DNA from 3 places in the Pseudarthrobacter sp. CCNWLW207 genome. Region 2 is predicted to be linked to each of the others. Evidence: riboswitches for the same ligand, from Rfam matches in the RefSeq annotation. Region 2 holds a riboswitch; each other region holds the start of a gene.
The links. Region 2 has a riboswitch for cyclic di-AMP ahead of V9L17_RS02800 (C40 family peptidase). Riboswitches for the same ligand answer to the same signal wherever they lie in the genome.

Region 1: another riboswitch for cyclic di-AMP. It lies ahead of V9L17_RS14390 (hypothetical protein); the one in region 2 lies ahead of V9L17_RS02800 (C40 family peptidase).
Region 3: another riboswitch for cyclic di-AMP. It lies ahead of V9L17_RS08505 (C40 family peptidase); the one in region 2 lies ahead of V9L17_RS02800 (C40 family peptidase).

The regions. Positions count from the first base shown of each region.
Region 1 covers NZ_JBBCBS010000007.1:222,031-225,297, forward strand. The annotation lists gene V9L17_RS14380 (HAD-IA family hydrolase) at 1-471, shown strand, start outside; gene V9L17_RS14385 (YdeI/OmpD-associated family protein) at 452-895, opposite strand; gene V9L17_RS14390 (hypothetical protein) at 1,030-1,728, opposite strand; cyclic di-AMP (ydaO/yuaA leader) riboswitch at 1,734-1,893, opposite strand; gene V9L17_RS14395 (sensor histidine kinase) at 2,010-3,267, opposite strand, start outside.
Region 2 covers NZ_JBBCBS010000001.1:626,452-629,718, reverse strand. The annotation lists cyclic di-AMP (ydaO/yuaA leader) riboswitch at 56-268, shown strand; gene V9L17_RS02805 (M23 family metallopeptidase) at 279-1,097, shown strand; cyclic di-AMP (ydaO/yuaA leader) riboswitch at 1,246-1,409, shown strand; gene V9L17_RS02800 (C40 family peptidase) at 1,480-2,139, shown strand; gene V9L17_RS02795 (NlpC/P60 family protein) at 2,272-3,027, shown strand; gene V9L17_RS02790 (HNH endonuclease) at 3,265-3,267, shown strand, end outside.
Region 3 covers NZ_JBBCBS010000004.1:140,875-144,141, reverse strand. The annotation lists gene V9L17_RS08510 (lytic transglycosylase domain-containing protein) at 1-1,122, opposite strand, end outside; cyclic di-AMP (ydaO/yuaA leader) riboswitch at 1,501-1,702, shown strand; gene V9L17_RS08505 (C40 family peptidase) at 1,706-2,563, shown strand; gene V9L17_RS08500 (protein adenylyltransferase SelO) at 2,633-3,267, opposite strand, start outside.

The DNA.
Region 1 (3,267 bases), on a different contig from region 2:
GCCGACGTCGTTGCGCTCACTGCAGAACTTGGTGCCATGGAACGGGTGCGGACTGCCGGCATCGTTGCGCTGCCTGGTGCCTCCGAACTGCTCCGGAGCCTGCCCGCGGATGCCGTGGCCCTGGTGACGTCGGCGGACCGCATCCTGGCTGACATCCGCATGGATGCCGCTGGACTGGCCATGCCTGCCGCTGCCGTGACGGCTGACCTCGTGACGCGCGGCAAGCCGCATCCGGAAGGCTACCTGACCGCTGCCGGCTTGCTGGGCGTGGAGCCGGAGGATGCCATGGTCTTTGAGGATGCCCCGGCTGGAATCGCGGCCGGAGTGGCTGCGGGCATCCGGACCGTGGCGGTGGGCCCAAACACGGGCGAATTACCGGCGGGAGTGCTTCATATCCCGGATTACACCGCGGTCACGGCCTCGGTGGAGACGGACGCCGCAGGACGGCGGATTATTTCTTTCCGGCTTTGAGGTCGGCTACGATCTTCGCGATCCGCCTCGCCCTGGTTTCCTCCGTTTTGGCATCCCCGAGCGGCTCCACATAACGGCGCTGGGTGCTGTAGTTCAGGGTGGCATAGAACGCCTGGGCATCCGGTTCGGCGGCCATGGCTGCGGCCAGGTCATCCGGGACTTCAATGATCCGGGGCTGTGTATCGAGTTCCAGATCCACTTCAACGGTGTCGCCAGCCTCTACGCCGGTGAATTCCCGGTTGGCGGTGCTCACACCCACCAGGCTCTGCCCGCCCATCACCGCGATGCTGCTCCGGTAGCTCTTGCCGTTGATGGTTACCACCACCGGCGGGCGCTTGCCTGCGCCCAGGGCAGTCACAACCTCCTCCGGAACCTCAATACCAGCCTTGTTGCCGCTGCCCAGAATGGTTGTGGTAAATTTCATGGCCCCAGTATGGCCCGGAGCCGCAGGCCACGGAAGCCCGGCCCGCGCAAACATGCAACGCCAAAAAGCCGCAGGCCCTGAACCGGGGGATTCAGGGACTGCTGCTTCGGATGGCGGAAGCCGCAGGTACCGGCTTAGTACCAGTTGTTCGACAAGTGGAAATTCAGCGCGCCGCACGGCGACTGGTAGCGCTCCTGGATGTAGTTCAGGCCCCAGTTGATCTGCGTGCGGTAGTTGGTGAGGTAGTCCGCGCCGGCGCTCGCCATCTTCTCGGCGGGCAGCGACTGGACAATGCCGTAAGCGCCGCTGCTCGCGTTGGTGGCCGTGGTGGTCCAATCAGATTCCTTGGTCCACAGCGTCTGCAGGCACTGCATCTGGTCGGCTGACCAGCCATAGCTGCCAAGCTGGCTCGCCGCATAGGCCTGGGCCCCGGCCGGATCGTTGACGGCGACGACGGGAGCCGGTGCGGGCGCGGGCTCTGCGGCCGGTGCCGGTGCGGGCGCGGGTGCCGGTTCGGCGGCCTGCGGGGCAACGCTGATCTCGGCCGGAGCTGGTTCGGGGGCCGGGTTGGCCCGCATCTCGGCCTTTTCCAGGCGCAAGTTGGACTCTAGCTCTGCAGCCGAGGACTGGGTCCCGCTGACCGCCACCGGAGTCATGGATTCGGAAGCCTGGCCTGCTGCGCCGACCCCGATAAGGAGGGCGCAGGCCGCACCGAAAATGGCTGCACGCTTGCCTAGGGACGAAGCTTTTGTGTGTTGCGCGGCTGTCTTGCCACGGCCGTTGACTTTGTGTGCACCGCGCTCTGGGCGCGCTTGTACCTTGAATTCAGACATGATGGATCGCCTCTCACACCTGCGGAGTTAGCTGTCGGGTTCGGATGAGGGCATCCGGCCACACGGAAAGATCACGTGCTGGCTTCACCCCAAGGGCAGTTCAGTGCCCGGGACTCTGGGTCCCCCGCCTCTGCCTGGTCAAGCGGAATCCGGGAAGCGGCAGAGCTTGGCGTCATCCGGATATGCGGCTCAAAGGGAACCGCACCCCATCGACGCTACAGGAGCGCGACGCTTAAGTCACATTTTGGTAACAGAGATCACGACGCCGGTGCGTTGCCTTGCTATAAGCCGTTGATCACCGGCAGGCGCAACGTGAACTGGGTCCGACCCGGCCGGGAGTTCACTTCCACGCTGCCGCCGTGGGCTTCCACAACGGACTGCACAATGGACAGCCCAAGCCCGCTGGACCCTTCCGAAGCCCCCGCACCGGACGACCGTGAAGATCCCGTCCGTGCCGCGTCTGCGCGGGCAAACCGGGCAAAAACGTGGTCCACGAATTCCGGCGGGATGCCAGTGCCGTCGTCCGTTACTGTCACTACGGCACTGCCGTCGTCGGACCTCATCACGGCCGTGGTGACCGTTGTGCCCGGAACGGTGTGTTTGCGGGCGTTGGAGAGCAGGTTCACCAACATCTGGCGCAGCTGCGACGCATCGGCGTTGACCGCAAGCGGCTCGTCCGGCAGCTCAAGGTGCCAGTTGTGGCCGGGTGCGATGATTTTTTCGTCGCTGACGGTTTCGATCACCAGCTGCGTCAGATCCACCTCGCTGAGTTTCAACGGCTGGCCCTCGTCCAGCCTGGCGAGCAGGAGCAGGTCTTCCACCAGCGTGGTCATGCGCTCGGACTGGCTCTGAACCCGGGCCAGCGATTTCCGGCCATCCGGGGTGAAGTTCTCGGTCATCCGCATTAGCTCGGTGTAACCACGGATGGCGGTCAGTGGGGTGCGCAGTTCGTGCGACGCGTCGGCAACGAATTGCCGTACCTTGGTCTCGCTTTGCTGCCGGGCCTGCAGCGCGTTGGCCACGTTGTCGAGCATGAGGTTCAGCGCATGCCCCACGCTGCCCACCTCGGTTCCGGGGTTGGAGTTCGACGGCGGGACGCGCACCGCGAGTGCCACCTCGCCGGCGTCCAGCGGGAGCCGCGAGACGCGTGTGGCCACCTCGGAAAGCTGCTTCAGCGGCTGCATGGTGCGCCGGATGAGGATAGTCCCGGCCAGGCCAATCAAGACCAGCCCTCCAAGGGAAACAAAAACGAAGGTCCACACCAGGGAGGTGAGGGTGCTTTCCTTGCCGGCGAGCGGGAGCCCGGTCACCAGGACATCACCGTAGTTCGTTTCCACTGCAATCAGCCGGTACTCGCCATTGGAGAGCGTCCGGTCCACAGGGCGGGAATCCTCCTGGAGGGCCAGCAGGATCTCCTTGTCCTCAGCGGACAGGGGAGAACGCGTGGTATCAGAGGCCAGGAATCCGGCGCTGTTGACCTGCCCATTCAGGATCCGGGCGTTGAGCGTACCCACGCTTTGCCCGCGGGAATCCAGCGGG
Region 2 (3,267 bases):
CCAAGCGTCGATACAAAAGCGTTACCTGATCTGGAGCCGAGCTCTGCCAGCAGATCAGTAGTACGAGTCACCAACTGGCAGAGGCGGGGGAACCACAACCGGCAGTCGCAAGGCTGCCTTGGGGTGAAGTCCGTCAGCAGCAAGCCTCTTCCAGCGAAGGATCCTCACGGGATATCTCTGCGCCGAAGCTTGCTTACGGCGGACCGGGTCTATGAACTCTCTGACCCGAATCCGACAGCTAACTTCGCAGGCTTTCCAGAGAGGAACCGTTCTTGACCATGCAGAATTCCAGGGGCCGCCGCCGCGCAGCGGGCCCCGCAGCAGCGCCCCGCGTTGCTGCAGCTGTGGCCGCGGACAGGCCCCGGGATCCACAGCGCGATGCGCGCCGCCGCCGGGGACCCTTCCGGCAAATCACTGACTTCGCAGCGGCCAGTGGGGTGGGCCAAAAGGCCGGCATCGCCCTCGCGGCCACCGGCCTGGTGCTCACAGTCACCGTCCCTGCCACCAGTCCCGTCCTGGCCACGCCGGACGCCGGTCAGCAGACATCGGCTGTTTCCGCAGCTCCGCAGCCTGAAATCTCCGCCGAAGCAGCCGCAAAAATCGACTTCAGCCGCTCATCCGTAGTCACCATGGGTGATCCGGACGGCAAGCTCAAGCAACTCTTGAGCGCCCAGTCGGCGGGGTCCATCACCCGGGCCGCCTCCGCCGGCAGCCTCGGTGCTCCGCTGGCGAGCCTGGTTACGGCCTCCCCATTCGGCTATCGCGTGAGCCCTATCACTGGCGGCTCCGGTGACTTCCACCGCGGCCAGGACTACGTGGCACAGTGCGGCACGTCTGTCCTGGCGGCCGCCAGCGGCACTGTGACCTTTGCGGGATGGCACCAGTTTGGCGGAGGTAACCGCGTGGTCGTGGACCACGGCAACGGCCTTGAAACGACGTACAACCACCTGTCTTCCTTCAACGTCAAGGTTGGCCAAACGGTCAGCCGAGGCGAGGTAGTGGCGCTCAGCGGCACCACCGGCGCCTCCACAGGCTGCCACCTCCATTTCGAGGTCCAGGTCAATGGCGAAGTCGTTGACCCCACCGGCTGGCTCTAGCCCAACTGATGGAAAGCTCTCACATTTGCGTGACATGCCGTGACCTGAATGTGACATTCGCTCTGAACTGCTGTACCGTCTAACTTGCGTCAACTTTTCCGAAGTTGACGTTCTTGAGTGGATTGCCTAGCTCTGCCACCGCTCAAGGTCCGTTCGCATGACATCGTCTGGCAGGGGCGGGGGAACCAATTTTGGTCTTTGAAGTTCGAAGGCCTTGGGGTTAAGTCGCAAAGCTTCCTGTGGAAGCGGCGTGGCCGGGTGAACTCCCATCCGAATCCGACAGCTCACCTCGTAGGCATTGGGAGAGGCTACCTTCGTGTCTTCACGCCATAATTCTGCGCGTCACCGCGCACAAACGGTTCGCACCAACCCGTTGGGCCCCGTGTCCAAGGCTGTCAGTGCAAATGCCGGGACCGTCGGTCGCCAAGCTGCTGTCATCGCAGCTGCATCAGGTCTGATCCTGAGCATGGGGCTTCCGGCCAACGCAGCGGACACCACCGCTGGCGTTTCCGCCTCCACCGAGTCCGGCTCGCAGACGGCGCTTGCCGTCACCGCTGCCCCCACCGCCACCGTCTCCTTCGAACGCCCCGTGGTCAAGACCACGCCGGCCCCGAAGGTCGAAACGGTCCGTGCACAGTCCACTGACACGGAACGGGCAGCAGGCGCAAAGGCCCCCGCAGCCAGCAAGCTGACGGACGCGGTATCTTCCGCGGCCGCCTCTGGCCTGGCCGCAATCGCCTACACCGGAATCGGCCACCCCTACGTCTGGGGCGGCACTTCACCCAACGGCTGGGACTGCTCCGGGTTCACCCAGTGGGTGTACGCCCAGGCAGGCATCAGCATTCCCCGTGTAAACGCGTGGACGGCAATGACCCCCACGTCAACACCGTCTCCCGGTGACCTTGTTATGCAGAATGGCGGCGCACACGTAGGCATCTACGTTGGCAACGGCATGATGATCAGCGCCCTGAACCCGTCACAGGGAACGCTGCTGCACTCCGTGGCCTCCACGGGCGGCGGATCCTTCTACACCCTGAAGTAGAAGAACCGCGCCCGCTAGAACACTTTTCGCTAAATCCCCGTTCGGGGTGTGCCGGCGTACCCCCAAGATGCCGGCGCACCCAAAGCCCTTGGCCTGCCTGTGCGGTCCTGAGGAAAACGAAAGAGAGAAATAATGACTACACGTGCAATTGCTGCACGGCACCGCGCGGAGGTCACCACGACCAACTCGCTGGCTGTCATTGCCAAGGCCCTCGGCGACAACGCCGGTGGCATGGGTCGCCAGGCCGCGGTTATCGCTGCTGCCTCCGGCCTGGTCCTGACCAGTGGTATCGCCGCCAACGCTGCAGACACCAACGTTCAGCGCGAATCGGCTTCCGCTTCCAACGTTGAGGTTGAGGTTGCCGCTCCCGCGGTCATTTCGGCCGCTTCCACCATTGCCATTTCCTACGAGAAGCCCGCGGTGACCACCACGCCGGCTCCCGTGGTTGAAGCGCCGGAACCTGAGCCTGAGGTTGAGGTTGAGGCTCCCGCACCCGCCGCTCAGGCTGTTTCCACCGTCAAGGTAGCGGCTGCAGCTCCGAAGGCACCTGTGGCCGCCAGCAGCAAGGGCCAGGCCATCCTGTCGGCAGCCTACGCCCAGCTGGGCGTCAACCAGGACTGCACCATGCTGGTCACCAACTCCCTGGCCGCTGTGGGCATCAACTTCCACGACTGGCCTGCAGGTTACCTGTCCCTGGGCCAGACCGTAAGTGCCGCCGAGGCCCAGCCCGGCGACCTGATCTACTACGCCGATGGCGGTGCGGGCGTTGCCCACGTAGCTGTCTACGCCGGCAACGGCCAGGCCGTACACGGTGGCTACAACGGCAACCAGACCGTTGTTTTCAGCGCCAACGTTGGCTCCGGCCCGGTTTTCATCCGCGTCAGCTAATTTCCGTAGCAACGCTTGGCAAGGACCCCCGCCCTACGGCGGGGGTCCTTGCGCTTTAACGGCGCAGCCGGGCCCAGACCCGGTAAGAGGCGATCGACACGGGCGCACCCCGAAACCATGGATTAGTTGATCCCGGGTTTCTTTGTTTACTCTTGTGGTGTCGATCCATAGCCCGGACATGCCGAGGGCAGCCGGCCCTCGCGCCCCTGACGGGTGCGGCCGTGAAGAGGTACGTGCATG
Region 3 (3,267 bases), on a different contig from region 2:
GATCCCGTAAGCGCCGGAGTAGGGGTTGGTGGCCGTGGTCAGCCAGTTGGATTCCTTGGTCCAGAGCTGCGCCAGGCACAGGAACTGGTCCTGGCCCCAGCCATAGGCGGACAGCCGGCCCGAAGCGTAACTCTTGGCTCCGGCGGGGTCGTTGACGGCACCGCCAGGAACGGAAGGGACGACGACGGGCGGCGGGCTGGGCGTCGGACCTGGGACAGGAGCCGGCGCCGGTGCAGCTGGGGCGGCCGGTGCGGCGGGCCCTGGGTTTACCGGCTTCTGGGCGGCGGCCAGGGCCGCGGCCTTGGCCGCCGCCTCGGCCTGTTGGCGGGCCTGCTCCTGCGCTGCGGCGCGCTTAGCTGCCTGCGCGGTCTCGTAGGCAGCCAAAGCCGCCTGGCCCTGCCGGAACTCCCCCTCGACGGCGGCAGTGGTGCCCTTGAGGGATGCCAGCTGCGCGGTCAGTTCCTGGCTGTGCTCCTGCTGCTCCGCAACCTGCCGCGACATGGCCTGCTGGGCCGCCTGGGCGGCGTCGAGCTTGCTCTTGGCTTCCCCTGACAGCCGTTCGCGTTCAATCCTCGCCGCCTTTTCCTGATCGGCGAGGGCGCTGGCGACGCGTTCGGCAGCCGCGGATTTGTTCACCAGGGCCGCGGTCTTGTCGCTGACGATCTGGACGATATTCAGACCCTGGATGCTGTTGGTCTGGACGGCGTCGAGGGCTACGAAGAATCCCATATTGGTGCCGCCGGTCTTGTACGACTGGGCTGCCAGGGCACCGATTTCCTTTTTGTACTGCCCGAGTTCCGCCGTGGCGCGTTCAGTCTGTGCGGTGAGGACGTCGACCCTTGAGCTGGCAGCCTGGAGCGCTGCGTCCGCCGCGGCGTATTCGGCAGCGGACGTCACGGCAGCGCCACCCAGTGCCTCAGCCTGCGTCTGCAGCCCACTCAACAGTTCGTTGATCCTGGTGACCTCCGCAGCCTTACCGGCCTCGCTTTGCTTGGCGTTTTGCACGTCCTGCCAGGAGGGGTAACCGCCTGGCGGAGTATCGTCGTCGGCATGCGAAGGCGCCATGGCGAGCGGGGCCGCCAAAACAACCGCCAGCAGGCCTGCAACGGCAGGCAGCCTCATTCTTTGAGCAAACCGGGACATAGTTGGTGAGCTTACCGGGCAAAACTCTTGCCTTGTGGATCCTGGTCCAACATTGTTATCCAGCAGAGATCCCTCCCTCAGCAGCCCCAAGGCAGGCCTCAAATACCACGCATCAGGCCTCAATCTGAGGATCAAAACGCAAGACGACCTCTTTTGTTACGTGATTTCAATCACGCGGCACCAGCTTTCGCAGCATATACCGCTATCGGGACCTGACCTGCAACGTCATTCCACACAGGGAAGAACCCCACCCGAAGATGAGGCGGCTTTTTGGCCTACATTCCGTTACCGGAATGTGACATTCCAAAAGAGCAGAGGTTATGGTCGAGCGGTGTCCTGGCTCAAGCCGGGGCATTCCCGTCAGTATGCCGAACCCTGCCGCTGAACCGGGACCCCAGTTACTTTCACTGGCAGGGACGGGGGAACCACGTTTCCACGGCTTCGTTCCGAAGCCTTGGGGTTAAGTCGATATTGCTCCGTCCCGTACGGAGCCGTAACCGGCCGGGTGTCTCCGACCCGAACCCGACAGCTCACCCCGCAGGCATGGGAGAGGCGATTACCCGTGTCAAAAAACTCCACTGCCGCACGCCATCGTGCGACTTCTGTCCGCCCCACCGTCCTGGTTGGCCTGTCTTCCTCGGCCAAAGCCCGCGCACTGACGTTCGGCCGGCCCGCACTTGCCGCAGTTGCCGCGTCCGGGCTGCTCTTTAGCATTGGCACCCCGGCGCAGGCCGGGGTCCACGGCCCGGACTCGTCCGGCACCGTCAATGTGCAGGGCCAGAACAGCGCACCGGCAGCTGCACCGGCCGCCGTTGCACCGGCCGCGGCTGCCGCTCCGGCCGCCGCAGCCACCGTCCACACGGTCGTCTCAGGCGACACCCTGGGCGCAATTTCCGCCACCTACGGCGTGGCCCTGAACGACGTCCTGGCTGTGAACGGCCTGTCGCTGACCACCATCATCTACCCCGGTGACCAGATCCAGATCCCGGGTGCCGGCTACACTGCTCCGGCTCCGGCTCCGGTGGCGAAGGCAGCCGCAGCGCCCACTGCCCCGGCCAACACCGGCGTCCAGCTGGCTTCCACCGCCGCCCCGGCGGCGCAGGCACCGTCCGGCTCGCTCGGCGCTGCCATCCTGGCTTCCGCCTATTCGCAGCTCGGCGTTCAGCAGGACTGCACCGCCATGGTGGAGAAGGCACTCCGCTCGGTGGGCAAGAGCGTAGGAGACCTTGCACCCACGCAATTCTTCGCATACGGCACCGTGGTGGGCACCCCTGCGGCCGGTGACCTGGTCATCACCGCCGGCCACGTGGGCGTCTACGCCGGCAATGGCCAGGTTGTTAGCGGCGGCGTGGACGGTTACAAGACCGAAGTCCACTCCATCAGCTGGTTGTCGGGAGCGTCCTTCGTTCGCGTAGCGTGAGTCCGGCCGGTTCGACGGCGGCGGGCGGCAACCAGCCGCCTGTCGCCGTCGTCCCCCGTTTTTGTTCGCTCAGGTTCCGCAGAACGTCCGGTAGCTGCCGAAGTCAACAGGCGCGGGACCGGCGTAGCGTTCCAGGCCGGGGCGCTCAGTGTACGGCTGCGTCAGGACGCCCACCAGGCGGTGGAACGGGTCCAGGTCGCCTGCGGTAGCGGCGCCCAGGGCTTCTTCCACCAAGTGGTTCCTGGGGATGTAGACAGGGTTCACCCGGTCCATCATGTCTGCGTCCGGTGCCAGGGCGAGCCACTTCTTGGCCCAGGCGTCAAATGCTCCTGGGTCCGTGAACATGGTTCGGGCTGCATCGGGTGTACCGCGGGCTGCGGACCCGAGGCCCCGGAGGAACGAGGTGTAATCAACCTGCCCCTCTTCAAGCATGGCGAGCAGGTCATTCACCAGAGGCCCCGCTTCGTCGTCCCTTGCCTCCGCGCCGAGTCCCAGCTTGGATTTCATCCCGGTGGACCAGGCCGTGCTGTACAGCTTCCGGAACGCGCCCAGTGACTCCACAGCGAGCGCAACGGCCTGCTCCTGGTCCTCGTGGAGCAGGGGCAGAAGCGCCTCGGCCAGCCGGGTGAGGTTCCATTCAGCGATGACTGGCTGGTTGGCGTAGGCATAACGTCCGCCGGCGTCGATGGAGCTGTAGACCGCAC